3 regions of the Ornithinibacillus sp. 4-3 genome follow, and region 2 is predicted to be linked to each of the others. Evidence: riboswitches for the same ligand, from Rfam matches in the RefSeq annotation. Region 2 holds a riboswitch; each other region holds the start of a gene.
What was found. Region 2 has a riboswitch for S-adenosylmethionine ahead of AB4Y30_RS05410 (methionine biosynthesis PLP-dependent protein). Riboswitches for the same ligand answer to the same signal wherever they lie in the genome.

Region 1 (6,120 bases), 1.2 Mb from region 2:
TTACAGCAGCCAAATGCTCATGACCCATTAATACGGTATCAATGACACCGTGCTCTTCATAAGCGAAATGGTCCTGTTTTAATACAGCTAATCTTTTTCCTTTTTCAATATGAATATTTCCAGCTTGAGATTCTACTTCGCCAGATAATACTTTTAAAAATGTAGATTTTCCAGCTCCGTTTGCTCCAATAACACCGTAGCAATTTCCTTGTGTAAATTTTAAATTTACATCTTCAAATAACTTTTTGTCTCCATATTGTAAACTAACATTCGATACTGTTATCATTGTTAGGTACCCTCCAATATTACATGCTCTAATTGCTAAGCTTACAAAAATAATTGGATTACGTCAATCATGGAGCTAAATATAGCTGTTTTTGAATATAATAAATTCACGATAGAATGGATGCTTTCTTCTAAGGCTGCTAGAAAATTAGCTTGTAAAAAAAGAGTTTCTTATGTATTATTTTAAATAAGTGTTTTCGTAATCGAAGTATTCTACGTTCGATTGCATCCATGTCATCATCACGAAATAAATAGAAGCAAACCAAATTTGTCTTTCGAAGGGGGAAGACAGGAAATGAAAACAATTTACTTTATTTTTTCCGATACAGGTACATGGTTATCTCGTGCAATTAAACTATTTGTAAGTGAATCATTGAATCATACTTCGATTGCATTTGATGAAAGCTTAGATGAGGTATACAGTTTTGGTCGAACCCGCCCTAAAAATCCATTTCTTGGTGGATTTGTACGTGAGAATATACGGGGTGATTTAATGAGGAATGCAAACTGTGCTGTTTATGCTTTTAATGTATCTAATGAAGAATATGAAGAAATTCGTAAAAACATCAAACTAATTGAAGAAAGCAAATCATTGTATCGATATAATTTTATTGGTTTACTTGGTGTGTTATTTAACATCGAAATTAACCGACAATATGCTTTTTTCTGTTCGCAGTTTGTGGCATATGTAACTAGGGATATAGCATCATTGACGATAGAAAAGCCATTATGCTTTGCAACACCAGCAGATATTCGCAATCGTGAAGGGATGCATTTGATTTATCGAGGAAAACTTGGAGAATATGCAGCTGCATGTCGCTTGCATAAATCAGAAGCTTTAACACATATAGATGAAAAAAAGAAAGTTATTACCATCTAATGAAAAAGCGTAAGGTATATTTATAATGTTATTTGATTTTAGCCATTATACATTTATATATTCATATATTTAAAGAATCTCTACAGCCCTTTCTTCATAGAAAAAGGTTGTAGAGATTTTTTAATCGATTCCAAGTGTGCTATAAGGAATTCGGATTCGGAAAGCAAAGTGGTTTGCTTCCACATCGAATTGTTCGATAGCAACTTGAAAATTACTTTTTATATCCATTTCTGTGACTGCTACATAAATTTCTTCTTCCTTAGGATTCACAACCACCCAGTCAGGCATTGGTAAGGATTTCTTCATATACTCCATAATCTTCTTATTTGGTAATTGTAATAGACCAAGAGAAATAGAGCGTTGTTTTAAGATGACATTACCATCCTCTTGGACGATTGGCTCTAAATGGATTGAGAGCGGGACAGTTGTTGAAAAGACAGGTAAATCGCCTTGCAGATGTACGTCCTCTTCTAAAGAAACCGAATATCGGTGATTCGTTTTTTCCAAGAATTTATTGATATATGCATTGACTAAATCATTTAAGTTTTGTTTTGTTGTACGGACAACAAATTCAGAACTATCATGATAGTCAACTGGCTTTGTTGTTGGATATTCGGAACTTGAAACAGGCCAAAATATGAGTAATGCAATTAAAAATAGTATACCGAAGTTGATGTAGAGAAGATTGACGAAGTAATTTCTCCATCTATTCCCCGGTAGTTGTTCCGTTTTCTTCTTCATCATTCCCACCTTCAACTTCTATATTTGTTAAAAACTCTAAAACACGTTCTGCCATATGATAATATCCTAGTGAATTTGGATGAAAGTGATCATCAGCAAATAGATTATCACTTGCTTGATCAAACACATCTTGCATAGGAATAAATGTAACATCTTCATATTGACTCGTCGTAAAATTACTTGTTCGATTCCAGTCATTTACAATCGTTCCTAATTCCTCTATCTCTGGGAAATATTGAGCAAAAGGATTATAAATTCCTAATAGGAAAATATGTGCTTTATTATTTAGTTCTCTCATTTGTGTCAGAATCGTATTTATACGTTCTTCGTACTTTACACGTTCTCGAGCAAATTGTAAATAATGAAGGTCTACAAAGTTGTCTCTTGCGACTTTCATGATATCATTTGCACCGATTGTAATTAAAATAATATCTGCACTCTTCAGAGACTCCGAAATCTCTTCTTCTTCTTCCATGCGCACAAGCATTTGATCTGTACGATTTCCTCTTTTTCCGAAGTTTTCAAAGGTCGCAATTTGATTTTCTGCATTAATTGTACGATCTAAGATTCCAATGTATCCTCCTGCATTATGTTCATCACCAACTCCTTGAGTTAGGGAATCTCCTATACCAACAATCTTTATATCCTGATGTAAAAAGGAGTTCAGCGCGCTTTTGATTCTCTCGCGGATGCCATTTGTGGATGATGCAGGAACTTCTTCTTCGACAAACTCTTCTGGCTCAATCTCTTCTTCCGCAATTTGCTCAAGAATATCTTCTGTAACAGGAGGAACTTCTTTTAATTTTGCGAAGTTGGATTGTTGTTTACTATATGCATAAATGCTGACGCCACCAATAATAATTAAAATACCTATTATCCCATAAATTATTTTCCTAATAATTGAAATCACACCTATATCATGCACTTATTTAAAAGGGTCTTTTTAAAGCAATTATGTCCAATTTTCTTAAGTTCATTACATAATGAAGTCTAGTCTAAAACTATTATATTTTGTATAGCCTGCCTATAAAAAAATGTGACATCTATCAGAGGTTTTATACTCACTTAATAAGAATTTAGTTCCCAAGAGAATTTTATATTCCTTTTACTGAAAAATTACCTCTAAATGGAGATAAAAATAAAAGACCGTCTTTCATTATTTTACACTTTACATGTACGATGTAAACCGAAATCTTTTTTACAAAATAATTGTTTGAATTGGGGGAAAAGAGGAAATTTTCTTGTTATATGAGATTTTATGCAAATGGAAAATGATTTGAGTTAGTGAAATGAAAAGCCATAAACTTGGTACTTTAAAGTATTAGTTTGAAACCATAAAATATGTATGATTAATTATATTTTCTGTGAAAAAAACCTGTTAGCCGATAAGGAAGCTAACAGGTTTTTCTTCATGAGAAAAGAAAGTATAAAAATTGCGCAAATTAATGCTTATTCAAAGTTAGCGCTGTCTAGCTCTGAGCACCAAAAACTAAGAGCTAACGCGAGCCATCCTATAATAAAGGAGACTTGGCGATTGACAAGGCGTTAGGCGCAGACAGAGTCATAGTCGCACTTTTATCGACTAAGTTCAGTCACGTCACGCTTTTAGCCTGTAAGGGCGCGACTTTCGCTTTTTGTTTTATGAATTATTTACTTGTCCTTGCTTCTACTATTTCTTCTAATAAATCTTTATTAAAGAAGACGATAGCGTCATGTATACTTCCCAATGCACTTATGATATCTCCTGTTGGCTCATTTTCTACCCAGATGATTTTTCCTTGCTTCTCTGTAAATGTAGTCAGTTGAGCTTTTGAGATATTATCTTTGACCCATAGTGCATCAACTTGGTCTGTAGAAGAGATGGCATCCACTGCAATTATTTGATAACCAGCCTTTTTAACTGCTGCTACTTTTGTTTCGTCGATATCAGCAACTGCAATGACCTTTTGGCGTAAGCCTTCACTGCGGTCAAATGGTGAATGTACTAGCCATTTTGTAACTGAATCTTCGGTGTTTGTAAGCGAAGGTTCAATACCTACCGCTTTAGACATTGCTTGATCCAAGTCTTCTAAAATATCTTTTACAGATTCAAGTCCAATAGATAGACGAATTAATTCTTCATTTACTCCACTTTTCTCCAGATCCTCTGCACTTAATTGTTGATGTGTAGTGGATGCAGGATGGATAATTAATGATTTCGCATCACCAACATTTGCAACATGTGACCATAGCTTCACATTGTCGATTGCTTTTCTTCCAGCATCACGACCGCCTTTAATTCCAAATGTAACAATGGAACCGTAACCTTCTGTAAAGTACTTATGTGCAAGCTCATGTGATGGGTGATCTTTTAAGCCAGGGTAGTTCACCCAATCTACCGCAGGATGTGTTGTTAAGAACTTAACAACTTTTTCTGTATTTTTCGCATGACGTTCCATTCGTAAATGTAAAGTTTCTAATCCTTGCAACAATAAAAATGCGTTATGTGGACTTAAGCAAGCGCCGATATCACGCAATAACTGTACTCGTAGTTTAATAGCAAATGCAGGTGCACCTACATCTACATAGCGTAATCCATTATAGCTATCATCTGGCTCTGTAAATCCTGGGAATTTTCCATTACTCCAGTCAAATTTTCCGCCATCAACGACAACTCCAGCAATGGAATTCCCATGTCCACCAATCCATTTTGTGGCAGAATGAACAACAATATCTGCACCCCATTTTAATGGATGCGCGATTCCAGGTGCGAATGTGTTATCAATAATAAGAGGAATCCCATGCTCATGAGCAATATCAGCTACAGCCTCAATGTCAAAAACATACAAGCTTGGGTTTGTAATGGTCTCCCCATAAACTGCTTTTGTTTTATCCGTAATAGCTTCTCTAAAGTTTTCAGGATCCGATCCATCAACGAATTTTACATTGATTCCATATCTAGGCAAGGTATGGACGAATAAATTATATGTTCCACCGTATAGGTTACTATCTGTAACAATTTCATCTCCAGCACTTGCAATATTTAAAATGGCAAATGTAATTGCCGCCATACCAGAAGAAGTTGCGACAGCTGCAACCCCGTCTTCCAGTAAACTTACACGCTGTTCAAATGCATCCACCGTTGGATTGGTAATACGAGTATAAATATTTCCAGTTTTTTGTAATGCGAATACGCCTTGGGCATGCTCTGAATCCGGGAATACATAGGATGTTGTTTGGTGAATAGGTACTGCGCGAGATCCTGTTACTGGATCAGGGACCTGCCCACCATGAAGTAGAATAGTATCTTGATCTTGGAAATGAAATGTTGACATAATTAATAATCCTCCTCTTAATTTTTAGAAGCTTATATTGTAAAGATGTGATGATTCAAATTCAGAAAAAGAAAAGACCTCTTCTGAATAAGAAGAGGTCGTATGGTAAGGTCACGAATCCTCCTCTTATCTTCCAGATTAATGCGATTAATCTGTAGGATTTGGCACCATTAAAAGTAAAATTATTTACTCCAAGGTTGCTGGGCTTCATAGGGCCTATCCCCTCCACCACTCTTGATAAGAGATTGAGCATATAACTTAACGAGTATTATATAATTCCATTTTTTTAATTGCAAGTAATTTTCACACTAGTTTTTGTTTTCTTTGTTCAGATAATTAGATTGAAAATTCAGATGATAAATGCTTTTCAATGCTAGTTGTATCCAGTACAATAAAAGTCATAGGAATGGAGGGATTGTATGCCGAAAAAATATCAACGATTTGAAACGGCTATTATTCATGAAGGATATGATGAAAAAGAAGTATTAGGAAGTCTTGTTCCTCCTTTGTTCCAATCATCTACATTTGTATTTGATTCTGCTGAGCAAGGAGAACAACGATTTAGTGGTGAAACAGATGGTTATACCTATTCACGATTACGTAATCCTACTGTAGCGATATTAGAAGAAAGGATTGCTGCAATAGAAAATGGTGAAAAAGGTTTAGCATTTGGTTCTGGTATGGCTGCTATCTCCGCTGTATTATTTTCCTTAACGAAAGCTAATGACCATATCATTAGCTCTGTAGCTTTATATGGGAATACATTTGGTTTATTGAAATTAATGGAGGAAAAATACAATATTGCTCATGAAACTTGTAGTATGAAATCTACAGAAGAAATACGTTCATTGATTCGAAAAGAAACGGCATGCATTTTTGTGGAAACACCAGTAAATCCAA
Region 2 (6,120 bases):
ATCAGCAAAACATTCAAATATAGCATTAGTATCATCTATTCATCGCGCATTAGAACAAAGTAAGATACCTGCAGATGCAGTGCAATTAATTGAAGATACGAGTAGAGAAACAGCGAAAGAATTATTTTGTTTAGAGGAATATTTAGATGTATTAATTCCGCGTGGAGGAAGTCAATTAATTAAAACAGTAGTACGAGAATCTACTGTTCCTGTTATTGAGACTGGTGCTGGGAATTGTCATTTGTTTATTGATCATTCAGCCGACTATCAAATGGCAGAAAACATTGTATTAAATGCTAAGCTTCAGCGTCCATCGGTTTGTAATGCAATAGAATCCCTTCTAATCGAATCAGGTTGGTTTGTAGCTAATGGGGAACGTTTACTTAATAAATTACAGGAAAAAGGCGTATCTATTTATGGAGATGAAAAAGTGCGTCAAGTATGTCCAAATGCATTTGAAGCTACAGAGGATGATTGGGAAAAAGAATATTTAGGCTTATCTATTAGCGTGAAAGTTGTGGAAACTTGCAAAGAAGCTGTGGAGCATATTAATAACTATGGAACAAAGCATTCAGAAGCTATTGTGACAGAAGATAAGGAGAATGCGAAATTCTTTTTACAAAATGTAGATGCTGCCGCAGTGTATCATAATGTATCAACTCGATTTACAGATGGCTTTGAATTTGGTTATGGTGCAGAAATAGGAATCAGTACACAAAAATTGCATGCAAGAGGTCCAATGGGATTGCCTGCATTAACTTCTAGTAAATTTTTTATTACTGGTGAAGGACAAATTAGAAATTAATAAAAAAGAACGCTATAGCCGCTTAGAAAGTGCTGTAGCGTTCTTGTCATTTTAACTCCAAACTTCGTTGGCAATATCAACAATATATTTTAATTTCTTCCACTGATCTTCTTCTGTTAATTTATTTCCATGGTGTGTAGATGCAAATCCACATTGTGGACTAATACAGATTTGCTCAAATGGAATATAATTAGAAGCTTCCTTAATGCGAGCAATAATCTCATCCTTATCCTCAAGCTCTCCATGTTTAGATGTGAATACACCAAGTACTACTCTAGGACCAACTTTTGGTACATGTTTTAAAGGTTCAAATGTTCCAGCGCGCTCATCATCATATTCTAAGAAGAAGCCATCTACTTTTTCTTTAGCAAGTAGGGTAGGTGCAATGAGATCATAGCTTCCTGAGAATGCATAGTTAGAACGGTAATTACCACGGCAAAGATGTGTTGTAATATATAAATCTTCTGGTTTATCATCAAGCACTCTATTGATAACGCGAAGTGCTAAATCAATTAAATAATCTCTATCATATTTTCCATCGTTAAATGGAATGTCAGGAGAAGAGAGACCTGCGATATATACATCATCTAATTGTAGATAGCGGCATCCTGCATCGTAAAATGCTTGGAGTGCATCTTTATATGCTTGTATCACATCATTTGCATATTCTTCGATATCTGGATAGATAGATTCATCAATAATACCTGCATTAAATAGCTGGTTTGGGCTTGGAATTGTTTGTTTAGCAACAGCACGTCCACCAACAATCTCATTAAATAATTTGAAATCCTTAACATGTGGATGATCAGGATTAAATGAAACCTTACCAACGTTGCGAACGTTATATCTTTCTGTTTCTTCACCACCAGCGAATTGGTAACCTTCGTCTGGAACATATCCTTCAATACCATTTAGATGCTCCAAAAAGTCTGTATGCCAGAATCTTCTTCTGAATTCCCCATCTGTAACCGCTTGTAAACCAACTTCAATTTGCTTGTCTACAATTTTTGTAATTTCTTCTGTTTCAATAATGTATAATTCTTCTGCTGAAAGATTTCCTTCCTTAACATCTTTTCTTGCTTGATGGATTCTTTCAGGGCGTAGTAAACTTCCTACATGGTCTGCGCGAAATGGAATTTTAGTCATATTATAATTCTCCCCTTAAATATTTTTAATTTTATTAAATACTTGTTTTAGATCTGCAATGATGTCGGCTGCTTCTTCTACGCCAACTGAAAAACGAAGTAAACGATCACAAATACCACGACGTTCTCTTTCTTCAACTGGCATATCTGCATGTGTTTGTGTCGTTGGATATGTAATGAAACTTTCTACACCACCAAGACTTTCTGCAAATGTTATCAGCTGGATATTCTGTAAAAAAGGATCCACCCATTCTGTTTTCTTCAAACGAAAGGATAACATTCCACCTTTTCCAGCATATAAAACATCTGTAACAATTTCTGGTTCTGATTCTAGATATTTAGCAACTTCCTTCGCATTTGCATCATGTTGTTTCATGCGAAGATGAAGCGTTTTTAAACCGCGTATCATTAACCATGAATCGAATGGAGACAATACAGCACCAGCTGTGTTATGGAACATAGCGAGCTTTTCGGAAAGCTCTTTCCCTTTAGATACGACTAATCCTCCAAGCACATCATTATGGCCACCAATATATTTTGTAGCGCTATGGATTACAATATCTGCCCCCAATTCAATTGGACGCTGGATATAAGGAGTTAAAAAAGTATTGTCAACAATGAGTAAGAGATTATGTTTTTTAGCTAATTTATTAGCCGCTTCAATATCGATTTCATGCATGATTGGATTTGTAGGAGATTCGATAAATAATGCCTTTGTATTTTCATTAATCAATGCTTCGGTTTCTGTTAAATCTGTAAATGTAGAATAAGTTGTATGAATGTTATATGCATCCCTATATTGATCGAAAATACGGAATGTACCACCATAAATATCTTCAATTGCAATTAACTCATCACCAGAGTGAAATAAAGTTAATACAAGTTGAATAGCAGCCATTCCGGAACTACAGGCAAATCCTGCATCACCAGATTCAAGGCTTGCAATACCTTCTTCTAAAATTGTACGGGTAGGGTTTTTCGTACGAGTATAATCGTAGCCTGTAGATAGTCCAATGCCTTTGTGTTCATAAGCAGTGGATAAATAAATGGGCGGATTGATGGCGCCTGTTTTATCGTCGCTTTTGTTTCCAATTTGAACTAATTTGGTTTCTATGTTTGTCATAAGACATTCCTCCTCTCAAAAATTTATTCCAGTGCTAATGGTAGAAAATAAAAAGACCTCTTCTTGAAAGTAGAAGAGGTCTTTAATCAGCGCACTAGATTATTCTCTTCTTATCTTCAAGCATTATGCTACTGGATTTGGCACAGTACTTATAAAAGTCTGTTGCCGAGATATCGCAGGGCCAGTCCCTCCATCTCTCTTGATAAGAAATATAATGATTTAATTGTTGCTCTAACATTACTTTATTTGAAAAAAAATGTCAACTAATATTTGGAAGGTGATTTTAGATTGGAAATTATTAAATAACTTGTAATAGGGAAGAGCATTCAAAATTGACTTTTCTGACATGAATTGATGTATGAAAATACGGAAAATATGTTATATTTAATGCAGAACAGAATTTACATAGAGGGAGAGAGTATTACATGAAGCTTGTTAGTTATAAGGCAAAAGCAAACCAAAGCTCAGCTCGTATGGGGTTTATCGTAGAAAACAAAGTAGTTGACCTTCAGGAAAGCTATCGTCTAGCGATGTTTGCAGAAGAGAATTTATCAGCAATAGAAGAAATTGACAAGGAATTACCAGCATGTCCCAATGCTTTTTATCGAATTGGACAGCCAGCTTTTGATAAAGCAAAAGCTGCTTATGAATATTCTTTACAGGTAGATAAATCAGATGTTATTTCACTAGATAGAGAAAAAGTAACTTTAGAAACACCAATTCCTGAACCACGTAAAATTATCTGTATCGGGCGAAATTATATTGAACATGCCGCAGAAATGGAAAGTGATGTACCGGAATTTCCAGTATTATTTACAAAATACGCTACATCCTTAATTGGACCTGAAGATGCTATTGAAAAAACACCACAAACAGAAAAATTAGATTATGAAGTAGAATTATGTATTGTAGTTGGAAAAGAAGCAAGAGAAGTGAAGAAAGAAGATGCTTTTGCTTATATTGCTGGATATACCATTGGAAATGACACAACTGCTCGTGATTTACAAAAGCGTACACCACAATGGTTACAAGGAAAAGCAATTGACCGTACTTCACCGATTGGTCCATGGGTAGTTAGCGCAGATGAATTATCTGATCCTGCTAATTTAAATGTTCGTTCTTATGTAAATGGTGAGAAGCGTCAAGATTCAAATACGAATAAACTTATTTTTGATGTGCCATTTTTAATGGAATTCATCTCACATTTAGTAACATTAGAGCCTGGAGATATTATTATGACAGGTACTCCAGATGGGGTAGGAGTAGCTATGAAGCCACCTCAATTCCTCCAAGCTGGAGACATAGTTACACTAGAAATAGAAAATATTGGAACATTAGAAAATAAAGTGATTGATCGTCCATAAATGAAAATAGGGATTGTTGAAAAATAAAACCTTCAACAATCCCTGCTTTTTATTTAATGCGATTTTGTAAATCAATTAATGCTTTGTTTAGATCGTCCATCATTTTATCAATAGCTTCTTTTTTAGGAAGGTCAGGATCAAGTGTGATCGGGTCTCCAAAAATAAGATGTGGTTTTCTAAATTTAAATAAGTCACTAAAGTTATTTGGTCCAACATATGCTGCTGGAACAATTGGAGCTTTGGAATGTGTTGCAATGGTAACGGCACCTTTTTTTAATGGAACTTCCTCTGTTGTTCTTGTACCACTTGGGAAAATCCCGACGATTTCTCCATCTTTTAATAATTTACGTGGGATTTTAATAGAGCTTGGTCCTGGATTTTCACGATTGACTGGAAAAGCCTTTAATTTCCCCATTAACCATTTAAGCGCAGGCTTTTGGAATAACTCAACTTTTGCCATGTAGTTAATTTTGGTTGGTAAAATTGAGACACCTAACCATAAAATATCCACCCAACCTGTATGTGTACAAGCAATGATATAGCCGCCATCCTGTGGTAGCTTTTCTTTTTGATGTACTTTTAATGGTCTAAAAATAGTTAAAATAATTTTTAATAAATATGCTGCAATGTAGTAAATCATAGTAGTCCCCATTTCCTATATTCTATTTCTGTATGTTCATTACGATCTATAGGAGAAATATAGAAGCTCCTGTTGATTGCAATTTTGTTTTATCTCTATCATCATTTTACAAGGAATCTCCAATTCGTCAATTGCTGTTTAGATCTCAGTACTTTATTTTAGGTATAAGATGGAAAGAATTTTTCCTTGCATTATGAGGTATTCATCGCTATCATATACATATAGGCTACGGTGTACGTGATAATTCTAAGTTTTAACCTCTATAATTGGAATAGGGAGTTTTAATCGAAGTTGAAATGTCAAGCCCTCAATGTGTAGGGGACGACAGGAAGGCTTCTGCAAACACCCACTTAGCGAAGTGGTGGTTTAAAACTTTTTATTTTTTGTTACGGCAATCGTGGCTTAACCTAAAAAATAAATGATTTGACCAGTTCCTTCTTAAGAAAAGAATATAGGAAGCTGGTTTTTTTGTAGGTAAAAAACTATAGAAAAATAAGCGTTTCATACATAATTGTTTGATTACATAATAGGATTGAATTTAGTCAAAGAAAAACTAGAAATCTTCTAGTTTTTTTAATATGGCTTTTTGAAAGCGCTTTAAAAAGGTGGGAGGGAAATTATTTTTGGACAAGATTCCAATCCAACAACGTTCTACACGAAGTAAATTACCAATTGTTCTCGTACTTATAGCAGGTTCTTTCTTGTCTTTGTTAAATCAGACCCTTTTACTGACCGCTACACCTCAAATTATGCTTGATCTTGACTTAACAGAAAACACAGTGCAATGGCTAACGACTGTTTTTATGCTGGTCAATGGAATTATGATTCCAATTACTGCTTTTCTAATGGAGACATTTACAACAAGGAAATTATTTATGACTTCCATGTGTGTCTTTTTTATCGGAACAGTGATTTGTGCAATTGCACTGAACTTTCCGATACTGATGTTTGGTAGGATTATTCAAGCAATTGGTGCGGGGATTTTAATGCCATTAATGATGACGGTATTAATCATGATTTTTCCTATCGAACGAAGAGGGACA
Region 3 (6,120 bases), 1.3 Mb from region 2:
ATGTGACAATTATTGGCGACGTTAAAATTGGAGAATACTCAAGTGTTTGGTTTAATACAGTTATTCGCGGAGATGTTGAACCTACTATTATTGGTAATCGTGTTAACATCCAAGATTTATCTATGATCCATCAAAGTCCAGGTCATCCTGTCATCATCAAGGATGATGTATCAATTGGTCATCAAGTGACTGTTCATGGAGCGACAATTCATAAGAACGCATTAATTGGTATGGGAACAATTTTACTTGATGGAGCAGAAATCGGTGAAAATGCTTTTATTGGGGCCGGAAGTCTAGTACCTCCTGGAAAGAAAATCCCACCCAACACATTAGCATTAGGACGCCCTGCAAAAGTAGTTAGAGAATTAACAGAAGCTGATTTAGCAGAAATGGCAAGAATTCGTTCTTCTTATGTTGAAAAAGCACAATATTATAAAGACCATACTAATCTTGGTAAGAAAGCATAAAAAAGAAGCGAGGAATTATAAATATAATTCCTCGCTACTCTTTTATTTTACAAACGCTTGTAATTGTTCTACTTTATCTGTTTTCTCCCAAGGAAATAACACATCATTTCTTCCAAAATGTCCATAAGCTGCTGTCTTTCTAAAGATTGGCTCACGTAAGTTCAACATATTGATAATTCCGGATGGACGTAAATCAAAATTTGCGCGCACTGCTTCTACTAATTTCGTTTCACTCACAACACCTGTTCCAAATGTTTGAATAGATATGGATACTGGTTCAGCAACTCCAATCGCATAAGCAAGTTGTACCTCACATACATCTGCTAGTTTGGCAGCAACAATATTTTTAGCAACATAACGTGCAGCATATGCAGCAGATCGATCTACTTTTGTAGAGTCTTTACCACTAAACGCTCCACCACCATGTCTTGCATATCCTCCGTATGTATCTACAATAATCTTTCTACCTGTTAAACCGACATCCCCTTGAGGGCCACCGATAACAAATCTTCCTGTAGGATTAATTAAATACTTTGTTTTCTGATCTAATAAATGACCTGGCACGATTGGGTTAATTACATACTCTATCATATCTTTTCTAATTTGTTCTGTTGTAATATCTTCATGATGTTGTGTAGAAATCACAATCGTATCTACACGAATAGGTTGATTATTATCATCATATTCAATTGTTACTTGCGTTTTCCCATCTGGACGCAAATAATCCAATGTTTCATCTTTACGGACATCTGCTAAACGTTTGGCTAATTGGTGAGAAAGAGAAATAGGAAGTGGCATTAATTCTTCTGTCTCATTACATGCAAAACCGAACATAAGCCCCTGATCACCTGCTCCAAGTTCTTCTTGTTCGCTCTCTGCTTCGTCTCCTCGAACTTCTAATGCTGTGTTTACTCCAGTTGCAATATCTGGTGATTGTTCATCAATTGCAGTTAATACTGCGCAAGTGTCTGAATCAAATCCATATTTTGCGCGTGTGTATCCAATCTCTTTTATTGTTCTTCTAACAATTGCTGGGATATCCACATAAATTTTTGTTGATATTTCTCCTGCAACTAATACGAGGCCTGTCGTTACTGTTGTTTCACATGCAACTCTAGCATATGGATCATGCTTTAAAATTTCATCTAAAATCGCATCTGAAATTTGGTCACTCATCTTATCAGGATGTCCTTCTGTAACAGACTCTGAAGTGAATAACCGACGATTTTCTAACATAATGAAGAAATCCTCCTTCTCTTTCTAAGCATCTTCTAGTCATTTGTTAGCATTCTTCTCTATTATTAACTAATTCCAAAAAGCTTTCATCATTTAACGAAATATATTATTTTAAAATACATCAAATAAAAAAAGCCCTTCCTACAAAACAGAGGAAAGGATTAGCCTTTCGCTCTTATTGTTCAAGGAGTATTCCTTGCAACAGGTTAGCACCTTTTCACTATCGTGTGATGGTTGCTGGGTTTCATCGGGTCTGTCCCTCCACCGTCTCAAAATAAGAGAGTATATGCTAAAAAATATCGTAACGAATTCACTTATAGATGTCAATATCTTTGTTCAGAAATTGAATAGACTAGTGAACCACCTATCCTCTATATAATTAAATAGGAAAGAACTTCAGTCGTGCTATATATATGTGTATAGATTATCTTTTTTATAAAAGTTAGGTTTTTTAAATAATTATTATCAAACTAAATTTCTAATTAGACCGAAGCTCCAAACTGTCGAATTTTCGCAGGTACTTTATAGTAAGGAAAATAGATTCTGTATTTCACTTTTCGAAAAGTTAAAAACATGTTATCGTATTAATGGTAATACATATATGTTACAGTTTTTTGATTTTACTTAAAAAACACGTGAATTAGTATAGACTATCTAGGTAGATTTGCTATACTAATAAACATCTAATTAGCGTTTTTAAAAGAACAAGTATTGAAACATTTTATACAAAATGAATAAAAAGGAAGGTATTGTTCATGAATTCATCTTTATTACAAGAGCTTATCTCACATAAGCAACTACAGAAAAATTTATCTGTAGCACAATTAACCGAAAAGTTGGTAGCACGCAAAGAAGGTGAATTATCTTCTACTGGCGCAATTTGTGCAACAACAGGTAAATACACTGGACGTTCTCCTAACGACAAGTTCGTTGTACGTGATGAAACTACTGAAAATCTTGTTGATTGGGGTAATGTAAATCAACCGACTGATGAAGCAACATTTGATAAATTACTTAATAAAGTAGTCGCATACTTAAAAGAAAAAGACGAGATTTTCCTATTCCAAGGTTTTGCTGGTGCAGATGAAGCGTACCGTTTGCCAATCCAAGTGTTTAATGAATATGCGTGGCATAATCTATTTGCTAAACAAATGTTTATTCGTCCAACAGAAGAAGAACTAGCTACATTAGAAGCGGAATTTACTATTGTTTCTGCTCCTACATTCAAAGCTGATCCAGCTGTAGATGGTACAAACTCTGAAGCTTTTATTTTAGTAAGCTTTAGCAAGCGTATTATTTTAATTGGTGGAACAGAATATGCTGGAGAAATGAAAAAGTCTATTTTCTCTGTAATGAACTATCTTCTACCACAACAAGATATTCTATCTATGCACTGCTCTGCTAACGTTGGTGAAGAAGGCGATGTTGCATTATTCTTTGGTCTATCTGGAACAGGGAAAACTACACTTTCAGCAGATCCAAACCGTAAATTAATTGGTGATGATGAGCATGCTTGGAGTCCTACAGGTGTATTTAACATTGAAGGCGGATGCTATGCGAAAACAATTAATTTAACAAGAGAAAATGAACCACAAATTTATGATGCCATTCGTTTTGGCTCTGTACTAGAAAACGTCGTTTTAGATAAAGATACTCGTGTAGCTGATTATGATGATGTCTCTTTAACAGAGAATACAAGAGCTGCATATCCATTAGAATATATTGATAATGCACTTTCACCAAGTGTTGCTGGACATCCAAAAGCGATTATCTTCTTAACAGCTGATGCTTCTGGTACCTTACCTCCAATTAGTAAGCTATCAAAGGATCAAGCAATGTATCATTTCTTAAGTGGATTTACAAGTAAGTTAGCTGGTACAGAACGTGGAGTTACTGAACCACAAGCAACTTTCTCTACTTGCTTTGGAGCTCCTTTCTTACCATTAGCACCTTCTGTTTATGCAGAAATGTTAGGTAAGAAAATTGATGAGCATAATGTTAGTGTATTCTTAGTAAATACTGGTTGGACTGGCGGTCCATATGGTGTTGGTAGCCGTATGAAACTTGCATATACACGTGGAATGATTCAAGCCGCTTTAACTGGTGAATTAGACAATGTTGCGACAGTTAAAGATGAGATTTTCGGATTAGAAATTCCTCAAGAAATTGCTGGAGTTCCTAGCGATGTATTAGTACCGAAAAACACATGGTCAGATCAAGATGCTTATGATAAAGAAGCAAAAGCATTAGCAGCGAAATTCCATGAAAACTTCGAGAAATTTACTGGAGTAAGTGAAAATATCAAACAAGCAGGACCTACTTTTACAGCGTAAAACAAAGTCGATCTCATTATGAGGTCGACTTTTTTATTCCCCTTTCCCCCAGCATAGATAATCTGATTAGCTTCGATTTATTGCGTTCGTCACTCGAATCATATTTTAACCTTATATTTTTACTACATAAGCGTGAAACACAGATCCTATTGTAAATCCCATTCTGCTTCTAAACACCTCTTTAGTTTTTCATCCTTTCTACCTGTTACAAAAGCCCAGAAAAGTAATCACATAATTTTTCAATGATGCATAGGCTATTTTGACATTACACTAATTTTGAAAGGGTAGAGTTGAATGAATAAAATTAAATATTTTGCCTTGTTTTCATGTATATTACTCGTGTTTCTGTCAGCGTGTAGTGATACAAATGAAAAAACATCCATCCAGTTAGGAGAAGTTACACGTTCTCTTTTCTATGCACCACAATACATTGCACTTGAAAAAGGTTTCTTTGAAGAAGAAGGTCTTGAAGTTGACTTACAGACTGTCTGGGGTGGAGACAAAACCATGACCGCATTATTATCAGATAGTATTGATATTGCGCTCGTTGGCTCCGAAACATCTATTTATGTTTATGCACAAGATTCCAAAGATCATGCTGTGAATTTTGCTCAACTCACCCAGACCGATGGAACGTTTTTAGTTGCCAAGGAACCTAAACCTAACTTTAGCTGGGAAGACCTAAAAGACAGCAAATTTCTTGGGCAACGTAAAGGTGGAATGCCACAAATGGTTGGAGAATTTGTTCTTAGAAAAAACGGTATTGATCCACATGCGGATTTAGAGTTATCTCAGAACATAGACTTTGCAAATATTCCAAGCGCCTTTGTCTCAGGTGATTATGAATATGTGCAGCTATTTGAACCTACAGCAAGCGTTATGGAAAAAGAAGGAGCTGGTTACACCATTGCTTCTTTTGGAGAAGAATCTGGGCGCTTACCTTATACCGTATTTATGGCCAAACAAAGCTTCTTAGAAAAGGATAGGGATGTTGCTTTGAGTTTTACACGTGCCATTTATAAAGCTCAACAATGGGTACAAGAAAACGATGCTGAAGAAATCGCTACATTACTTCAACCTTATTTTGAAGATACAGATTTAGAAATGCTCACATCATCAATGGAACGTTACAAAAATCAAGATTCATTTGCTACTGATCCTATTTTAGATGAAGAAGAATGGAACAATCTAAAGGACGTTATGGATCAGGCTGGTGAACTTCCAGACGAAGATGTTCCATATGATGATTTGGTCAATACAGAAATTGCAGAAGAAGTAATTAGTGAGTAACAGAGGGGTGAAAACGTTTGTCGTTTCTAACATTAGAAAAAATTTCCCATCATTACTTTTCAGATAAAAACTACACAAAAGCGCTAGATCATATATCATGCTCTATAAAAGAAGGAGAGTTCGTTTCCATACTTGGACCAAGTGGATGTGGGAAATCTACAGTCTTATCTATTATTGCAGGAATTATTCAACCGACAAAAGGTAAAGTCTTACTCAAAAACGAACCAATCAGCGAAACAAAATTAGCTATTGGTTATATGTTGCAGCAAGATTATTTATTTCCTTGGAAAACCATTATTGAGAACGTTATACTAGGGCCAAAAATAGCCAAAACACTCTCAAAGCAAACAGAAGAACAAGGGTTAAAATTATTAGAAGAAGTAGGACTTACAGATGTTGCAGAGGCCTATCCTGATTCTCTCTCAGGAGGCATGCGACAACGTGCTTCATTAGTTCGAACCTTAATCACGAACCCAGAAATATTGCTTTTAGATGAACCGTTCTCTGCTCTTGACTATTTAACAAAATTAAAGCTTGAAAATTTAGTTTCTAAACTATTAAAAACATATAATAAAACAGCGGTTCTCGTCACACATGACATTGGTGAGGCGATTTCAATGAGCGATCGAATCATTTTAATGGATTCAGGTCCAGGGACAATTGCTAATGTTTTTGAAGTACCAATCGAATTACGTGAGGAAACTCCCTTTTTGGTCAGAAGACATCCAAAATACCAAGGACTATTTGATAAAATCTGGACAGAGCTTAACAAAAACGAAGAAATGTCTTCTACG

Region 1: linked by a shared signal. The riboswitch ahead of AB4Y30_RS17160 (O-acetylhomoserine aminocarboxypropyltransferase/cysteine synthase family protein) and the one ahead of AB4Y30_RS05410 (methionine biosynthesis PLP-dependent protein) in region 2 are both predicted to bind S-adenosylmethionine.
Region 3: linked by a shared signal. The riboswitch ahead of metK (methionine adenosyltransferase) and the one ahead of AB4Y30_RS05410 (methionine biosynthesis PLP-dependent protein) in region 2 are both predicted to bind S-adenosylmethionine.

Annotation. Positions count from the first base shown of each region.
Region 1 is NZ_CP162599.1:3,570,934-3,577,053, reverse strand. Features, by position in the region: gene AB4Y30_RS17180 (ABC-F family ATP-binding cassette domain-containing protein) at 1-286, opposite strand, end outside; gene AB4Y30_RS17175 (hypothetical protein) at 581-1,165, shown strand; gene AB4Y30_RS17170 (YpmS family protein) at 1,286-1,906, opposite strand; gene AB4Y30_RS17165 (GDSL-type esterase/lipase family protein) at 1,872-2,816, opposite strand; gene AB4Y30_RS17160 (O-acetylhomoserine aminocarboxypropyltransferase/cysteine synthase family protein) at 3,553-5,220, opposite strand; SAM riboswitch class I at 5,344-5,464, opposite strand; gene megL (methionine gamma-lyase) at 5,640-6,120, shown strand, end outside.
Region 2 is NZ_CP162599.1:1,106,023-1,112,142, forward strand. Features, by position in the region: gene AB4Y30_RS05400 (glutamate-5-semialdehyde dehydrogenase) at 1-805, shown strand, start outside; gene AB4Y30_RS05405 (5-methyltetrahydropteroyltriglutamate--homocysteine S-methyltransferase) at 857-1,951, opposite strand; gene AB4Y30_RS05410 (methionine biosynthesis PLP-dependent protein) at 1,967-3,073, opposite strand; SAM riboswitch class I at 3,181-3,282, opposite strand; gene AB4Y30_RS05415 (fumarylacetoacetate hydrolase family protein) at 3,499-4,437, shown strand; gene AB4Y30_RS05420 (lysophospholipid acyltransferase family protein) at 4,487-5,077, opposite strand; RNA gene ssrS (6S RNA) at 5,298-5,485, shown strand; gene AB4Y30_RS05430 (MDR family MFS transporter) at 5,701-6,120, shown strand, end outside.
Region 3 is NZ_CP162599.1:2,395,208-2,401,327, forward strand. Features, by position in the region: gene AB4Y30_RS11755 (gamma carbonic anhydrase family protein) at 1-467, shown strand, start outside; gene metK (methionine adenosyltransferase) at 510-1,703, opposite strand; SAM riboswitch class I at 1,876-1,984, opposite strand; gene pckA (phosphoenolpyruvate carboxykinase (ATP)) at 2,459-4,036, shown strand; gene AB4Y30_RS11770 (ABC transporter substrate-binding protein) at 4,331-5,326, shown strand; gene AB4Y30_RS11775 (ABC transporter ATP-binding protein) at 5,344-6,120, shown strand, end outside.